4 regions of the Pseudoalteromonas sp. L21 genome follow, and region 1 is predicted to be linked to each of the others. Evidence: predicted binding sites of a transcription regulator. Region 1 holds the regulator's gene; each other region holds the start of a gene.
What was found. The regulator sigma-54, encoded in region 1, starts transcription at its own class of promoters, with help from an activator protein. The targets are predictions, from matches to a motif close to GTTGGCACGNNNNTNGNNT.

Region 1 (4,218 bases):
AAACGGCGTATGATGAGCAAGGTAACATCAGCCATAAAGTCGCTGCGGCTAAAATGGAGCTATACCAGCAATTAGGGTTTACTTTTTTTGAACAGCCTATTTTTACCATTTATGGGGATCAACAGGTTTGGCAGGTGAAAGCAAAAGAGGCTACCTTGTACGAAAACGATCAACTTATTTTTGAAGGTGACGTTGTTGCAAAAAATCTAACTCATAATGGCATGATTGAAGATATCAACGCAGAAAATATCAATGTCGATATTGAAAAAATGACCATGTACTCAAAACAACCTGTTACATTAACAGGCCCAAACTTAAAGATTACCGGTAAAGGTTTAAAAGCTGATTTAAAAGCCGAAATCGTCGAGTTAACTAACCATACACGAACCATATACTATGACCAATAAACTTAAAAAATTACTTCTAATCCCAAGCTTATTGATTGCGTTTTCAAGCGCTGCTGCAGACCAAGCGGGTACTCCTATCAGCATTAGCTCAGATCGCCAAGTAGGTCAGTTAAAAAATGGAGTCGGGATTTTTGAAGAAAATGTAGAAATAACCCATGGTAATCGTCGTATTACCGCAGATCGCCTAGAAGCACATGCTGGTGAGGTTGATGGTACTGTTTCACTTATCATTGCCACAGGTAAGCCAGCCTACTTTGAAGAAAAACAAGAAGATGGCACGGTTATGAGCGCCAGTGCAGACGAAGTACGTTACGATGTAGCAAAGCGTTTACTCACCTTAGTTGGCGATGCACAAGTGACACAAGCAGGGCAAAAAGTCAGTGCAAAAAGTATAACTTATGACATGGAACAACAACTCATTAGTGCTGAAAAAGACGAAAATTCAACGGATCGTGTGCATACAATCTTAGTGCCTGTTGATAATAAAAAAGATGATAAAGGCCAGCCATGAGTACATTAAAAGCAGAGCTGTTAGCAAAGAGCTATAAGGGTCGCCAAGTTGTCAAAAATGTGGGACTAGAAGTCGAAGCTGGCAGTATTGTTGGCTTACTAGGCCCTAACGGTGCAGGTAAAACCACCACCTTCTACATGATTGTAGGGCTAGTGCCAAGCGACAAAGGTAAAATTAGTATTGATGACAACGACATCACTTTATTACCCATGCACAATCGCGCTCGATTAGGTATTGGCTATTTACCCCAAGAATCATCCATTTTTAGAAAGTTGACGGTCTACCAAAACCTGATGGCGATTCTTGAAACACGTAAAGATCTTAAAAAACAGCAACGAGAAGAAACACTCAATAACCTGCTTGATGAATTTAGTATTCAGCACATTCGAGATAGCCAAGGTATGGCGCTATCAGGAGGCGAGCGTCGCCGTGTTGAAATCGCGCGAGCATTAGCCGCAGATCCAAAATTTATTCTGCTAGATGAGCCTTTTGCTGGTGTTGATCCAATTTCAGTGTTAGATATAAAGAAAATTATAGAGCATTTGAAAAACCGTGGTATCGGTGTACTAATAACTGACCATAATGTTCGAGAAACCCTTGATGTTTGTGAAAAAGCCTACATTGTTTCTCATGGGGAGCTAATTGCATCAGGCACGCCTGAACACGTATTAGCAGACCAAACCGTACGCGATGTTTATCTAGGCGAGCAATTCAGGTTGTAACCAATACATCACCGACTAGAGCATCTGCTAGACTTACAATAATGACAACATATTGATATTGACTCAAAGTAGTATCAATAAATGATTTAAAAGGATTGTTAGGGATACATGAGGCAATCATTACAGCTGCGCATGGGCCAGCAACTTACAATGACTCCACAACTGCAACAAGCCATTCGCTTATTGCAACTTAGTACATTGGATCTCCAGCAAGAAATACAAGAAGCGCTTGATAGTAATCCTCTACTTGAAGTGGAAGAAGCGGATTACAGTGAAGACGCAATCGGTAAAAACGAACAAAAATCTGACTCTGATGATTCACAAGTCACTGCTACGGCAGAAGAAGCACCAAGTGAGTACGAGCAAGAAAGCAGTGATGCACTCAATAAAGATACCGTTAGTGACGACCTAGCAATGGACGTCACATGGGATGAGTACATGAGTGCAGCTCCTTCAACCTCTTCAGGGCCAATGCCAGAAGATGAGTCTATTTATCAAGGTGCGTCAACCGAAACTCTCCACGAATATCTGATGTGGCAACTACAGTTGACCCCATTTAGTCCAACTGATGAAGCAATTGCTGTTGCTATAGTCGAAGCTATTGATGACTCAGGTATTTTAACCGTCAGTTGTGAGGATATTGTTGAAAGCTTTAATCAAAACGATGATGAAGAAGAAGAAATAGAACTTGATGAAGTCGAAGCGGTCCTAAAAAGAATACAGCTATTTGATCCTGTCGGCATTGGTGCTCGCAGTTTACAAGAGTGCCTATGTATTCAACTTCGTCAATTCGATGCAGATACACCTTATTTGGCTGAAACTAAAATGGTTTTATCTGAGCACATCGAATTATTAGCAAGCCGCGACTATCGTACTTTGATGAAAAAGACTAAGCTTAAAGAAAACGAGCTAAAAGAAGTCATGACGCTTATCCATAGCTTGAACCCTAAGCCCGCGGATAGCATCGTACGTGAAGAGTCTGAATACGTCATACCCGACGTATCAGTAAAAAAAGTAAAAGGTCGTTGGGTCGTTGAGCTTAACCCTGACTGTATGCCAAAGATCAGAGTGAACAGCCAATATGCGGCTATGTCACGCTCTGTAAAATCAAGCAGCGACAGTCAGTTTATTCGCTCTCATCTGCAAGAAGCTAAGTGGTTTATTAAAAGCTTAGAGAGCCGGAATGATACTTTATTAAAAGTAACGAACTGTATTGTTCAACAACAACAGGCTTTCTTTGAACACGGCCCTGAGGCGATGAAACCGATGGTGCTAAATGATGTCGCTGAAATGGTCGAAATGCATGAATCGACGATTTCACGGGTTACAACGCAAAAATATATGCATACCCCAAGGGGTATTTTTGAGTTGAAATATTTCTTCTCAAGCCACGTCAGCACAGAAAATGGTGGCGAGTGTTCATCAACGGCAATACGCGCTTTAATCAAAAAGCTTATTGCCGCAGAAAACTCAGCGAAGCCATTGAGTGATAGTAAGATTGCAGATATATTGGCTGAGCAAGGAATTAAAGTAGCTAGACGTACAATTGCAAAATACCGAGAGTCTCTAGCAATACCGCCGTCTAATCAGCGTAAAAGCTTGATTTAGACGTTTTACATAGAAGGAAAATGCTTATGCAACTAAACCTAACTGGTCGTCATGTAGAAATCACAGATTCATTAAAAGACTATGTAAACACCAAGTTTGCGAAACTAGAAAGGCATTTTGATCATATTAATAATGTTCATGTCATTTTAGACGTAGAAAAATTAAGTCAAAAAGCAGAAGCAACTTTACATGTAAACGGAGGCGAACTGTTTGCCTCTACAGAGCATCAAGATATGTACGCGGCCATCGACTCGCTAATTGATAAGCTTGATCGCCAAGTAATTAAACACAAAGAGAAATTAGCTCGACACTAAATTATGAAACTTAGTTCACTTACTAGCCAGGACTGCAGCAAAGCTGCGGTCCTTTTTAATAGCAAAAAAAGAATTCTCGAATTTATCAGCGAACTCGCTCATGAGCAGCTTCCTCATCTATCGCAGCAAGATATTCTTAATGCTTTACTCAATCGAGAAAAATTGGGGAGCACAGGAATTGGTAGAGGTATTGCTATTCCGCATGGTCGTATGTCAGGTGCTGATAAACCGCATGCGTTTATTATAGTGAGCGAATCTCCAATTAACTTTGACGCAATTGACAACCGCCCTGTTGATATTTTTGTTGCACTCATCGTACCTGATGGAGACTGCCAACTTCATTTAAAGACCTTATCAACAATTGCTGATAGACTAAAAGACAAAGAATTTTGTAAACAGTTACGCAGCGCTAAAACCGATCAGGAACTGTTTCAAGTTATTGCATCAGAGGCATAAATGGAATTAATTATTATCAGTGGCCGTTCTGGCTCAGGTAAATCAGTCGCTTTACGAGTCCTTGAGGATCTTGGTTATTATTGCGTTGATAATATTCCTGTAAACCTATTACCTTCGCTAGTGCGCAGCGTCTCTGATAATTACGACAAAATAGCAGTCAGTATCGACGTACGTAACCTGCCAAAAGAGCAACAAGAATT
Region 2 (4,218 bases), 560 kb from region 1:
CGATGCTTGCGTAGACTCTTGCAACTTAACAGTAATAATATCGCCTGTTCTGAGTGCTTTTTTATCTGAATACAGATCATTTGACAGATAACTATCAAACAATGAACCTGTTGGTACCATTTGTTCAGCAGAAGGCTCTGGATACATAGGTGCATAGTAAGGGTCATCCTGAACCACATGGTGGTTCTGTGTTGACATACAACCACCTAACATAAATGCTGCCGATGTGACTAAGATAATATTACGCATGCGACCTCCTACCCATTAAAGCTGCTGATTAATATAGCTAAGCATTTCATCAACCGCTGAAATCACTTTTGAATTCATTTCATAAATTCGTTGCGTTTCAATCAGATTAACAAGCTCTTCGGTTACATTAACGTTCGACGTTTCAAGTGATCCTTGAACCACAGTGCCTAAGCCATCAATACCTGGATTACCTTGCACAGGCGCACCACTTACAGCGGTTTCTGTATACAGGTTTTGCCCCATCGGCTCTAAACCCGACGGATTAATAAAATCACTGATTGTAAGCTGACCAATCACGACATTTTCTGCTTGTCCTGCCACCCGCACAGATACTTCACCGTCTTGTGAAACAGTGATTGATTGCGCATCGTCAGGAACATTCATTTCAGGCTGAATAGGGAAACCCGCACCTGAGGTTACAATTCGGCCATCTTCATCGGTTGTAAATTGACCATTACGTGAGTAAGCAATATTTCCATCAGGCAGTTGTACTTCAAAAAAGCCGGGGCCTGAAATCATCCAATCGAGTGAGTTTTCGGTAGTAAGCATGTTACCTTGCGAAAAGTTCTTTTGGTTTGCAACTACTTTTGCACCCGCACCAAGCATTAAACCTGATGGCATCTCAGTATCTTGTGATGAGCGACCACCAGGCTGATTGATATTTTGATATAGTAAATCTTCGAATACTGCACGGCTTTTTTTATAGCCTACCGTACTGGCATTCGCAAGATTATTTGAAATCACCGAAATATCGGTTTGTTGGGCATCAAGCCCTGTTTTACTGATCCACAATGCAGGATTCATAATTCTACCCTCTCAGTGCTATTAAACGATGCGTAACAGCTGATCTTGACGTTCATCAATCTCTTCCGCTGTTTTCATCAATTTAACTTGTAATTCAAATTGGCGTTGATGGCTGATCATATCGACCATTTCATGTACAGGATTCACATTGGACATTTCAAGTGTGCCTGATAACACCTCTACATTTTCTGACACATCACAAAAGGTACATTGGCCATTCACTAAGGTCTCTGGTTTTGGCCGAAATAAGCCATCATTACCTTTTTCAAGTTGCGTGTTGTCAGCCTCAATAACCTTAAGTCTGTCAACGACTTCTAAAAAGTTTGCTGGCGCACCTTGAGGTCGAACTTGAATAGAACCATCAGAACTAAATTCAACTTTTTCAATCGGCAGTGGCAAAATAATCGGACCACCTTCGCCAATAACTTGACGTCCATGGCTGGTCATTAATGCGCCATCGGGAGTAATGTTTAATGTGCCGGCTTTTGTATAAGCTTCGTTACCTGAGGCATCTTGAACACTTAGCCAACCTCTATCGCTCAATGCAACATCAAGATCGCGCCCAGTCTCAACATACCCACCCGACTCCATATTTGAGCCAGGTCGCTCTTGCATAGAAAACACGCGTGTAGGCATGCCTTCACCAAATGCTTGCATAGAGCGGGCTTGTGCAAAATCAGCTTTAAAGCCAGTGGTGTTAGCATTCGCTAGGTTATTAGCCTTTAGGGCTAGACCTCGCATACTTTGCTTAGCACCCGACATGGCAATGTAGACCATTTTGTCCATAACATTGACTCATTAAAAATACGATATTTGATAAATGCAATAACAGTGCCAAAGTAAAATTGACGCCTTATTTAAACGCCTATGGAATGTAAAGCTCTCTGTTGTAGCGGTGTGGGCCTATATGACTAAAATGAAAAAGGCTGCCTATTAAAGAGCAGCCCTTGTGTCGGATTGAGTTGAAGATCCGCTATTATTAACGGATCTGTAAGATATTTTGTTGTAGTGTTGAGTTCACTTCAAGCGCACGCGAGTTTGCTTGGAAGTTACGCTGTGCACTAATCAAATCAACTAACTCAGTTGTTAAGTTCACGTTTGACTGCTCAAGAGCAGAAGAATTCACAGTACCAAGTGTACCTGAACCTGGCTCCCCAGCAATAGGCTCACCAGAGGTTAAGCTTTTCTTCCACGATGTATCGCCCACTTGTTGTAAGCCTTGTGAATTAGAAAAACGAACCATGGCAACTTGCCCTAGGAATGAGGTATCACCATTACTGTACGAAGCAACAACCTTACCATCTGTGCCAATATCAATACCTGCTAGGCGGCCCACTGTTGCGCCATCTTGTTCAAGTGCTTTCACTTCAAAGCGGCTGGCATACTGGGTTGGTATTTTATTCGTAGTACCTGCTTCATCACGCCAGTTAATATTAACGTCTTCAGGGAAACTCGCACCATTTGATAATAAGTCAGATAAACCAACCCCAGCACCCGCACCATTTGGGATAGAAAGTGGGTTGAAGGTAGCATCTGTGTTTGGTGCACCATTTGTGTTTAATGGTAAACCACTTGAATCAAATTGAAATGTCGATAATGGTGTGTAAGGTGCTGCTGTTTCTTCAACACCTGCTGGGCTAAATGATTTCTCATCAAGCGTAGCATACACTTGCCACTCATTGTCATTCCCCGTTACAGTCGCATCTGTTTTAACAAAATAAAGCTGTAATACGTGCGGCTCACCCAGTGAATCATATATCGTTGTCGATGTCGAACTGTTATACGACGCACTTGTCTCAGGATCAAAAGGCGTCACTGTTGGCGTAGTAGAACGTGAATCTAGATTGAACGATGAATACACGTTATTTGTTGAACGCGGCGAGCCTGATGAGTCTGGGATTTGAATAGCTGAAGAGGTACTTAAGCTCACTGACGTTGTATCGCCTGTTGCAGGGTCCACAGGGAAACCTTGTAAGTAGTTTCCTTTAGCATCAACAACAAAGTTATCTTTATTTAGCTTAAAGGCACCAGCGCGCGTATAAGTAAAATCTTGAGCACCTAGCTCTTGGCTCATCGCGAAATAACCTTCGCCAGTGATGGCTAAATCAAGCGAGTTATTAGTAAACTGTAGTGACCCCTGATGGAACTGTTGAGCCACCATGGTTGTTTGCACACCGTCACCATTTTTAGTTCGACCTGAGCTAAACACTGAAGATGCATATACATCCGCAAATTCAGCTCGTGATTCTTTAAAGCCTGTCGTATTAACGTTCGCAATATTATTTGCTGTTACATCTAAATCTTTTTGCGCGGCAGCAAGTCCGGTTAATGCAATATTGAAGCTCATAATTCACCTCTAAAGTGTCAATCTGTAGCACTTGGCTAACTAATTAATCTGTATAATTAAGCGATTTCTGCTACATCAGTTAGCCTAACCGCGCCTTCTTTAGTATTTATAATAATGCCGTTCGAACCATTAATGTTGACACTCTCAATATTCTTGAAAGTCGCTATCGGTAAGCTAGTATAGTCACCATTAACACTTCCCTCGGCTTTGATTTTGTACTCGCCAGGAGGCAAACGTTCACCATCTTCATTTTCGCCATCCCATTCAAAACGAATTGCACCAGCAGATTGCGCACCTAACTCAATGGTTCTGACAAGTTGGCCCGATTCGTCTTCAATACGCAGTGTTAACTTATCTACCGGTTTTTCTGCAACAACAGATCCTTTAGAAACACCCGTTTCATTTAAATCCAACATATTTGACTCAAGCAACGCTTGTTTACCCACTAAAGTAGATGCTTGTAGTGCCGAGTTAGATGTCATCGAAGCCGTAAGGGATTCAAATTTACTATTAAGATTTGAAATACCTTCTGCCATGGTAAAGTTTGTCATCTGAGCAATCATTTGATCATTGTCAGCGGGCTTACTCGGATCTTGAAACGATAACTGCTGAGTTAATAACGAGAAGAAATCTTCTTGTGTTAATGTGTCATCTTTCTCTTCTGTTTTCGTTTGATTGTCTTGCCAACGTAAGTTATCTAAATACGTGGATGACGCACTGCTGATGTCGTTACTCATAACTTATCCTCGGTTACCGCTGCCCAAGCAACAGTGTTTTACTTAACATTTGCTTTGCTGCATCAGCAACTTGCACATTTG
Region 3 (4,218 bases), on a different contig from region 1:
CATTGCAATGATCTTTTGGGCTACGCAAATGATCACCAAACCGCTGACTAAACTAACTTACATTATGCGTGATATCGCCTCAGGAGATGGCGACCTGACACAAAAAATTGATATAAAAAGTCACGATGAAGTGGGCCAATTAGCCCTGCATATGAACACCTTTATTGATAAATTGCGTGCAATGATGCTCAATACTGCAGCACAAGCGGAGCAGTTAAGCCAAGCAGCTTCACAGCTAAAAACAGTATCTCAAAAGACCAATGATGAAATTCAACAAGAAAAGCGACAAGTAGACAGTGTTAGTGCAGCTGTCACTGAAATGGCCTCAACCGTACTCGAAATTTCGCGCAATGCACAAAATACCAATAATGCAGCTGAACAAGTACAAACCATTACTGTTGATGGCACAAACCGTTCTACACAGGCTCAATCAGTCATGACCGCATTGGCAAGCCACATTGGTGAAGCGTCTAAAGTCGTTGCTGGTCTTGAGCAAGAAAGCGGTAATATTGGTGCCGTCATCGATGTAATCAACTCTATTGCAGAACAAACTAATTTACTGGCCCTTAATGCTGCCATTGAAGCAGCGCGTGCAGGCGAGCAAGGTCGAGGTTTTGCAGTGGTTGCTGACGAAGTACGTTCATTAGCTAGCCGTACGCAAGAGTCAACAGATGATATTCGTAATATGATCAGCAGGTTACAGCAGAGTGCTCAACAAGCATCCACGATGATGCAACAAGGGCAAGAACGTGCTGAGGGCTCTGTCGAACAAACACAAATTGTACTGACAGCACTGCAAGACATCGCACGATCAGTGACAAACGTACAAGATCAAAGTCATCAAATTGCGACCTCTACGGAGCAACAAACAGTGGTGGCAGAAGATATCAATAACAGCCTTGCGGCTATTAATCATTTAGTGAATAGCACAGCAGATCATGCTCATGAATTGGCTGATGAAGCCCGTGATTTGAATGAATTAGCAGTGTCACTAAATAGAACTGTTAATCAGTTTAAATTATAAAGATAAATTGCTGATGTGATTAAAAACCCGATATCACCTGAAGATGATAATATCGGGTTTTTATCGTCAGCCTTCCCTGTTACCTGTGGTGCAACTGCTTTCGCATGATCCATAAAGTCTTGCCACTGCTGCTTATTCCATAAAGCAACTCCTTGCTGATCCGTTCCTTGTTTTGATTGCGTTTGTACTTGTTCCATATAGTCACCTCCTTACGCTAGCTTCATCCATTTTAGGTTCCTTACCATTTGCTGCTCCTTAGCAATTATCCTTTCACCTTTTCCATAAAGCGTTGCCATTGTGCGCTTGTCCATAACGCCTTGTTACTTCCTTGCTTTCCATTGTGCTTTGCTACGTTTTCCATTATGTAACTCCTTGCGGTTTATAATCCGTTACTCCTACAGCGTTTCCTTGCTGTGCTCCTAAATCATCCTTGTGTGCAATTATCGTTTAGCAATAATATACACAGCATGAATCAAGCCTGGAATGTACCCTAATAGAGTTAAAAGAATATTAATCCAGAATTGTGCACCTAAACCTACCTGTAAAAATACACCTAATGGGGGAATTAAAACTGACAATATAATGCGAATTAAATCCATGATTCACTCCTTGAAAATAAAATAAAAACCCAGCCAAAGCTGGGCTTTCATTAATTACTTATTATTCAGCAACAATCGTTAATTCATCGATTACTTTGCGAACATCTTCAGCATTTTCTGCAATGCTTACTGCAAGTTGTTTTTCAGCTTCAGATTCAACGGTACCTTTAAGGGTTACAACACCATTATCAGTATCTACATCGATATCAGTACCACCTACTTCTGAGTTAAATAGGAAGCGTGTAGTAATTACAGTGCTGATTTTTGCATCTGTTAAGTCACTTTCAGCTGAGTCGCCCATATCTTTTTTGGCGTGCTTAGTCTTCATGTCTTTTACAACTGTAAGCTTGTTTTCAACATCAGTTACGCCGTCTAAGCTCAGTACTAGCTCTTCCGCTAATTCTTTATCAAGCTCACTTTTCACTTTACCAGTTAGTACAACCTTGCCATTTTTTACATCTGTGTTGATATCAAAGTTGTTTAGATTTGTGTTCATTAAAAGAACAGTTTCTGCCTTACCATCAATCCAAGCATCTTTACTTTCATTTTCCCAGCTGCTTGCCTGAGCTGACATGCTAGTAGCACCAATAACTAACGCGGCAATCATAGACTTGTTGAATGTATTCATAATCTTTCTCCTTTTGATTAAAGACGAATTAACTAATGCGACTTTAATGCCAACTATTTAACCCTTACATATCAACACCTTATTGATTTAGTCATATAATGGTTATATTCTTCTCGGTAACAATTTACAGGCTGCTCGGTAATAAGTTCACAATGTTGCAAAAATGACCAATTAGTTGCAGATAATATTAATCTATGGTTAATTTAACGAAGTTACTAACAAGCCAAAAAACACAATACATTGATTTTTATATAAATAAACTTTGGCCTGAGCTTTGCTACATATCCAATAACAGAACAATCACTTTATAATTACAACAGGGAACTACCATGGCCGTTAAACTTGAAGATCGCCCAATCGATCAAGTAAGAGAAGAAGTCATCGATCAACTCATTTATAACTACAGTCATGCCGTTATTTCAGCTGAGGCATTTGAACGCCGACTAGATCAAGCAATGTCAGCCACCAGCAACGAAGTACTTGTTGAGCTTGTTGCTGACTTAGCGCTAAAAGCTGATACTGATTACAAATCACATAAACATGCTCAATTTAAACCTCACTACAGTCATAGCAATGATAATGAAAACTTACAGTTACGTAGTATTCTTGGTTCAAATGAACGCAGCGGCCAGTGGCTTGTGCCAAAAGAAATTCACCTCACAAACTGCCTAGGTTCAATTGAGCTCGACTTTAGTGAAGCGATTTTCCAGCATCAGCATGTCACTATTTACGTAAACTGTATTTTAGGTAACGACGAGATCTACGTGCCTGAACACGTTAATGTGGTATCTAAACTGTTTAGCGTTATTGGCAGCGTAGAAAACAAGTCAGTTGCTCTAAATAAAGGTCAGGGCCCAACCATTACCATTGAAGGTAACGTATGGCTAGGCTCAGTGGAGATCAAAGTAAAGCGTACCATGAAAGAAAAGTTCATCAGCTTTGCCAATAGCCTAAAAGCCAGTTGGAAAGAAATGAATAGGGTGCAGTAAAAGTTGCGAGGTATTGTAGGCGCGATTTTACATCGCGCAATAGGTAACCAATGACGCGGGGTCAACCCGCAGCTACAACTACCGCGCGACATAAATTTCCCGGCAACATCAAAGATCATTATTCCTTTCACTTGGAATATCACTGAAATACTCTACAAACTCAACTTCAAAACCTGCGGGGTCGATAAAGTAAACATTTTTTCGGTATGGATTTTCTGGACCCCGTTTATCAATTTCATAACCGGCTGAAACAAGACGTTCAATGACGGCGTTAATGTCGTTTGTCACATAAGCAAAATGGGCAAGGCCAACTTGATGACCCGCTAAATCACGATTTTCATCTTCACCGTTATCACTCAGTGCAAGGTATTGGTAATCATCACCAAAGTGCAGCCATTTGCGTGGTTTGCCAGACCATGTGCTGTCACCTTGACTACGCACACGCCAGTGCGGGAATGCGACTTTATAAAAGTGCAGCATGGCATCAACATTACTAACAACAAGGTTTACGTGTTCTAAATACATGGTAGTTTTCCTTTTTATTTTTAAACTGCCACCAAGATAAAACCTCAAGTTAAGTTTAGGTAAAGCGTTTTTTCAAATAAAAAAGCCCCACTAAAGTGAGGCTTTTAAAAAATGATTAATTATTGATGAATTAACTACCCGCAACCTGCATTTGTTCAATTAATACAGAGCCTGTTTGAATACCGCCACGACGCTCAATGTCACCACCTAAGCCAACGACCGCTTTAAACATATCTTTTAAGTTACCAGCAATTGTGATTTCACTTACAGGATATTGGATTTCACCATTCTCAACCCAGAAACCCGCTGCGCCACGTGAGTAATCACCAGTCACCGTGTTCACACCTTGACCCATAAGTTCAGTTACCAATAAGCCTGTGCCCATGGTTTTTAATAGCGCTTTCAAATCGGCATGGGTTTGTTCAACTAGCCAGTTATGAATACCACCAGCAT
Region 4 (4,218 bases), on a different contig from region 1:
AAGTCTTCTCAATTAAATCAATCGCGGCCGAAACGAGTGAAGCTAAGTCGCGAGCCAATGATGGTGAATAAGCAAGGCTTGATTGAGCAAGTTTATAGTGCCATACATAAAGCCAATGTTGTGCCATTCGGTATTGCAAACCCTATTGCAGCAGCACCTACAGATAAAGCGCTAGCACGAACAATGCGACGTGTAATGACACTGGCTGGCGCATCGGCAATTAACTACGGCCCAATGGATGGGTTTGCACCGTTGAAAAAGCAATTGATCCATCGCTATTTAGACTTTGGTATTGGTGTTGATAGTGATGAATTGGTGATCACCAATGGCGCACAAGAGGCATTGGCAATAGCACTTAAATGTGTCGCTAAAGCTGGCGATATCATCGCCATTGAATCACCTTGTTATTTTGGCATTATTGAATTGATTGAAAGCTTAGGCTTAAAAGCGTTGGAAATCCCGCTGTGTCCTGATGAAGGGATTTGGCTAGATGACTTGGCGCAAGCACTCGATGAGCATGATATCAAAGCGTGTGTTTTTTCAACGTCGTTAAATAACCCCGTTGGTAGTTTTATGCCAGAGACTAAACGCGAGCAGTTAGTGACTCTTTTAGAAGAGCGTAACGTTGTGCTCATAGAAGATGATGTTTATGGCGATCTACATTTTACTGCTAAACGTGCTACGCCAGCGCAAGCTTATTCAAAAAAAGGCTTAGTGATCACCTGTGCGTCGTTTTCAAAAACGGCTGCACCAAGCTATCGTATTGGTTGGATCATTGCGGGCAAGTTTGCAGAGCAAGCAAGGCGTTATAAACGTGCTCTGAGTTGCTCTGCGCCACTCATTAATCAATGGACTCTGTATGAGTTTATCGCCAGTGGTGAGTACGATCGTAATCTGCGTTTGTTGAGGCAGCGCTTGAGTACAAATAAAGAACGTATGATTTGGTGCTTACAGCAATATATGCCAAGTTGTGCGCGCATTAGTAACCCGCAAGGTGGCTGTGTGATTTGGATTGATCTTGGGGGGCAGTATGATGCGGTAAAGTTATTCCATTTAGCGTTAGAGGCGGGGATCAGCATTACTCCAGGGTTAATATTTTCAGCAGGTAAAAAATACCGCAGCTGTTTTCGCTTAAGCTATGGTTTACCTTGGTCTGAGCATTTAGAACACGCAATTAAAACCTTGTCACAGCTCACAGTATTAGCCAAAAAATAAAAAGCGCAGAGCAGGCTCTGCGCAAAACCAAGTGCGTTGGTTCAGGGATATCTTACTCAGCATGCTGTTTAAATGTGAACAGCTGGTACTCTTTTAATTCAGGTACTAAAGCGACGAGCTCTTGCTCTTTATGGGCAATATCTGCAAAACTGCCACAGAGTGCATCGGCACGCTCTTCTAGTTGTGCGGCTTGAGTTTCTACGCGTGCTTCGATTTGTTCACCCATGTTTTCCATGCGCTGTTCAAAAGCATCCATATCACCACCTGAGCCGATTAGTTCAGAGCCAAGAGCAACTAAAATACTGCCCATTGATTGCATCATGGCTGACTCAACCGCTGATTCGATTTGCTCATCAAACTGATTTTCAAAGTTTTGGCCAAACTTTTCGAAATTTTGCTGACCCATAGTGAATGCACCTTGTTGATAGAAAGCGTTCTGCACTTCTACGCTGATGTCATCCATTAATTCAGAGATGTCGTTTAGGCCGTCAATGTTAAAAGCATTAGCAACTTCTTCGATTGCTACACCTGCGATTTTTACCCCATCAAGCGCGATGTTTGCCACCTCAGGGAGTTGGCTGCGTAAGCTGTCGGAATAAGCGGCAATAGCCGCTTGTTGTGAGGCATTGAGTGATACGCTTTCACCATCAATATATAAATTATTTTGGTTGATGATTTTCATAGTACGATTATCGGCTGTGTAAACTTCTAATTCGCTTGGCGTGATACGAACATCATTTTTAAATTCAACATCGCACTGCTCACCGCTAAATGAAATATTTGTATCATTATCGTTATGAGCCATAGCCGTTGTGGCGATAAATAAAGAACTTGCTAACAATAACTTTTTCATTTTTTTCTTTCCTGTTTGAAATGACAAAATTTAGTAATCAAATAGAGTGCCAAACTTTTAAAGTTATTTAATATCAATAGTTTGCTTGTTTTTATTTATTTTGGGAAAAGAAATAGAAATAAAATTTTAACCATTTTTTGGTCAAATTAACCAAAAAATTCATATGCATAAATGAGTTTTATCGAAACGATAAAAAACTCTCACTTTTCAGAAATCGAATTTAGCGCTATTTATTCACAATATTGACATATCACCTATTTAGCATGGGGGTATGGCTTTATTTTGGTAGTTTTTAGGTACTAAATTACTACTGAGCTTTTTAAACTTTGCTAATTCATGGAACAAATTTAGAACCGTTGAATTGGTCTCAAACACTTTATGGAGTGGGTTGTGGGTAAGACATTTAGTTATGACGCGCTAGATGACGATTTTGTTGAAGACGAGTACGAAATGGTCGGGCGTAATCAACACGACAAGAAAAAGCAACGCGTTAAGAAGAAGTTGGAAGACTATCTTGAACAAAAACGCTTGCGAAGAAACTTAGGTGAAGATGATTTTGATGATTATTTGAACGACTAAGTATAAATTTAGATAAAGAGGCGCTGCGCCTCTTTATTGCTTTTTGACGTACGTTTTATTTATGTAATGCCGCGACAATGGTTGATTCTATTTGTTCTGGTTTTGTTAGTGGTGCAAAGCGTTTAATGGCTTTACCATCTTTGCCAATTAAAAACTTGGTAAAGTTCCATTTTATTTTGCGGGTGATAAAGCCTGGCAATTCGGACTTTAGATGTCGAAAAACGGGGTGTGCGTGTTCGCCGTTTACATCAACTTTGCTCATCATTAAAAAGCTGACACCATAGTTGATTAGACAGCCCTCTTTTATTTCTTTAGCATCACCAGGTTCTTGCTTACCAAATTGATTACAGGGAAAACCTATAATGACTAAGCCCTTATCATGGTATTTTTCATGTAGCTTTTGGAGCCCTTCATACTGTGGAGTAAAACCGCACTCACTGGCTGTGTTTACCACGAGCACAACCTTATTTTCAAAGTCAGAAAAGTCGATAGTTTGGCCTTGAAGGCTAGTAGCAGAAAGTTGGTAAAATTCGCTCATAATGATAACTTTTTATTATTGTTACACTGATTCTAACGTGCTTGAGATTTTTCTAAAAGCGTAAATTTTAATCAGCGAATGCATCGGTTAAATGCTCTATCAATAAACGTACGCGAAATGGTAATAGATCTTTACGAGGGTATACTAGCCAAGATGCATTATCGCTGACTTGAAACTCATCAAGTACACTTACTAATTGGCCATTATTCAAATAAGGTTCAACAATATCTAGAGCAAGGTGTGCAATACCAACACCCGCAACAGCGGCACTTAAAATAGCTTGTGGGTGGTTGCTACGCCAATTACCATCAATGCGAACCTCTTTAATTTGATTATCAATATTAAATCGCCAGCGCTTTCGCATAGTAATTAAACAATTATGCTCAGTGAGATCAAAAGGTGTTTTAAGATCAGGGTGATTAGCTAAATACTCTGGGCTTGCAACGAGTGTCATTACGCGTTTACAGAGTGGTCGTGCAATTAAATTTGAGTCTTGCATTCTGCCAAAGCGAATGGCTAAGTCAAAACCTTCTTCAACTAAGTTAACGTTACGACTATTAAAGTCGAGATCGACTTCAACCTCAGGGTAGCGTTTGACAAACTCTGCGACTTTGGGAGCGACTTGGTTTGCTACAAATTCACCTGCGCCAGTAATACGTATTAGGCCTTTTGGTTGGCGTTGTTCACCCTGTAGTTGGTTGTTTGCATCAATCAATTCTTGGCGTATTGCTTTTAATTTTACTGCGTATTCACGCCCTGCATCAGTAAGGTTGATTTTACGTGTGGTGCGTTGAAATAATACCGAACCTAAACGACTTTCCAACTGTTGTACTTGCCGACTTATATGTGAGGTTGATACTTCCATAGCCTTGGCTGCATGTGTAAAGCTGCCATGCTCAACGACATATAAGAATTCTTCCAAGCCTTGCCACATTTTCGATCCTTAGGGTGCTGCATCAAATTAAGACTATTTTATGCTGATTATTGTTGCATGTCTGCAAAAGTGATTATTTATTTTCATCCTTTATCCCTA

Region 2: a site for sigma-54 is predicted at 1,874-1,892, ahead of L3V41_RS02320 (flagellar basal body rod protein FlgF). Genes of this name have one in related genera too.
Region 3: a site for sigma-54 is predicted at 2,513-2,531, ahead of L3V41_RS15260 (LiaF domain-containing protein). Genes of this name have one in related genera too.
Region 4: a site for sigma-54 is predicted at 2,104-2,122, ahead of L3V41_RS18995 (YggN family protein). Genes of this name have one in related genera too.

The regions. Positions count from the first base shown of each region.
Region 1 is NZ_JAKKCV010000001.1:1,050,376-1,054,593, forward strand. It holds gene lptC (LPS export ABC transporter periplasmic protein LptC) at 1-407, shown strand, start outside; gene lptA (lipopolysaccharide transport periplasmic protein LptA) at 397-918, shown strand; gene lptB (LPS export ABC transporter ATP-binding protein) at 915-1,640, shown strand; gene L3V41_RS04805 (RNA polymerase factor sigma-54) at 1,749-3,248, shown strand; gene hpf (ribosome hibernation promoting factor) at 3,275-3,562, shown strand; gene ptsN (PTS IIA-like nitrogen regulatory protein PtsN) at 3,566-4,018, shown strand; gene rapZ (RNase adapter RapZ) at 4,019-4,218, shown strand, end outside.
Region 2 is NZ_JAKKCV010000001.1:494,696-498,913, forward strand. It holds gene flgH (flagellar basal body L-ring protein FlgH) at 1-249, opposite strand, end outside; gene flgG (flagellar basal-body rod protein FlgG) at 265-1,053, opposite strand; gene L3V41_RS02320 (flagellar basal body rod protein FlgF) at 1,075-1,839, opposite strand; gene flgE (flagellar hook protein FlgE) at 2,033-3,400, opposite strand; gene L3V41_RS02330 (flagellar hook assembly protein FlgD) at 3,457-4,137, opposite strand; gene flgC (flagellar basal body rod protein FlgC) at 4,151-4,218, opposite strand, start outside.
Region 3 is NZ_JAKKCV010000005.1:168,831-173,048, forward strand. It holds gene L3V41_RS15240 (methyl-accepting chemotaxis protein) at 1-1,024, shown strand, start outside; gene L3V41_RS15245 (hypothetical protein) at 1,009-1,221, opposite strand; gene L3V41_RS15250 (YqaE/Pmp3 family membrane protein) at 1,465-1,623, opposite strand; gene L3V41_RS15255 (BON domain-containing protein) at 1,685-2,251, opposite strand; gene L3V41_RS15260 (LiaF domain-containing protein) at 2,581-3,240, shown strand; gene L3V41_RS15265 (VOC family protein) at 3,349-3,765, opposite strand; gene pmbA (metalloprotease PmbA) at 3,896-4,218, opposite strand, start outside.
Region 4 is NZ_JAKKCV010000009.1:20,245-24,462, forward strand. It holds gene L3V41_RS18990 (PLP-dependent aminotransferase family protein) at 1-1,215, shown strand, start outside; gene L3V41_RS18995 (YggN family protein) at 1,268-2,068, opposite strand; gene L3V41_RS19000 (hypothetical protein) at 2,459-2,647, shown strand; gene L3V41_RS19005 (glutathione peroxidase) at 2,703-3,185, opposite strand; gene L3V41_RS19010 (LysR family transcriptional regulator) at 3,253-4,119, opposite strand.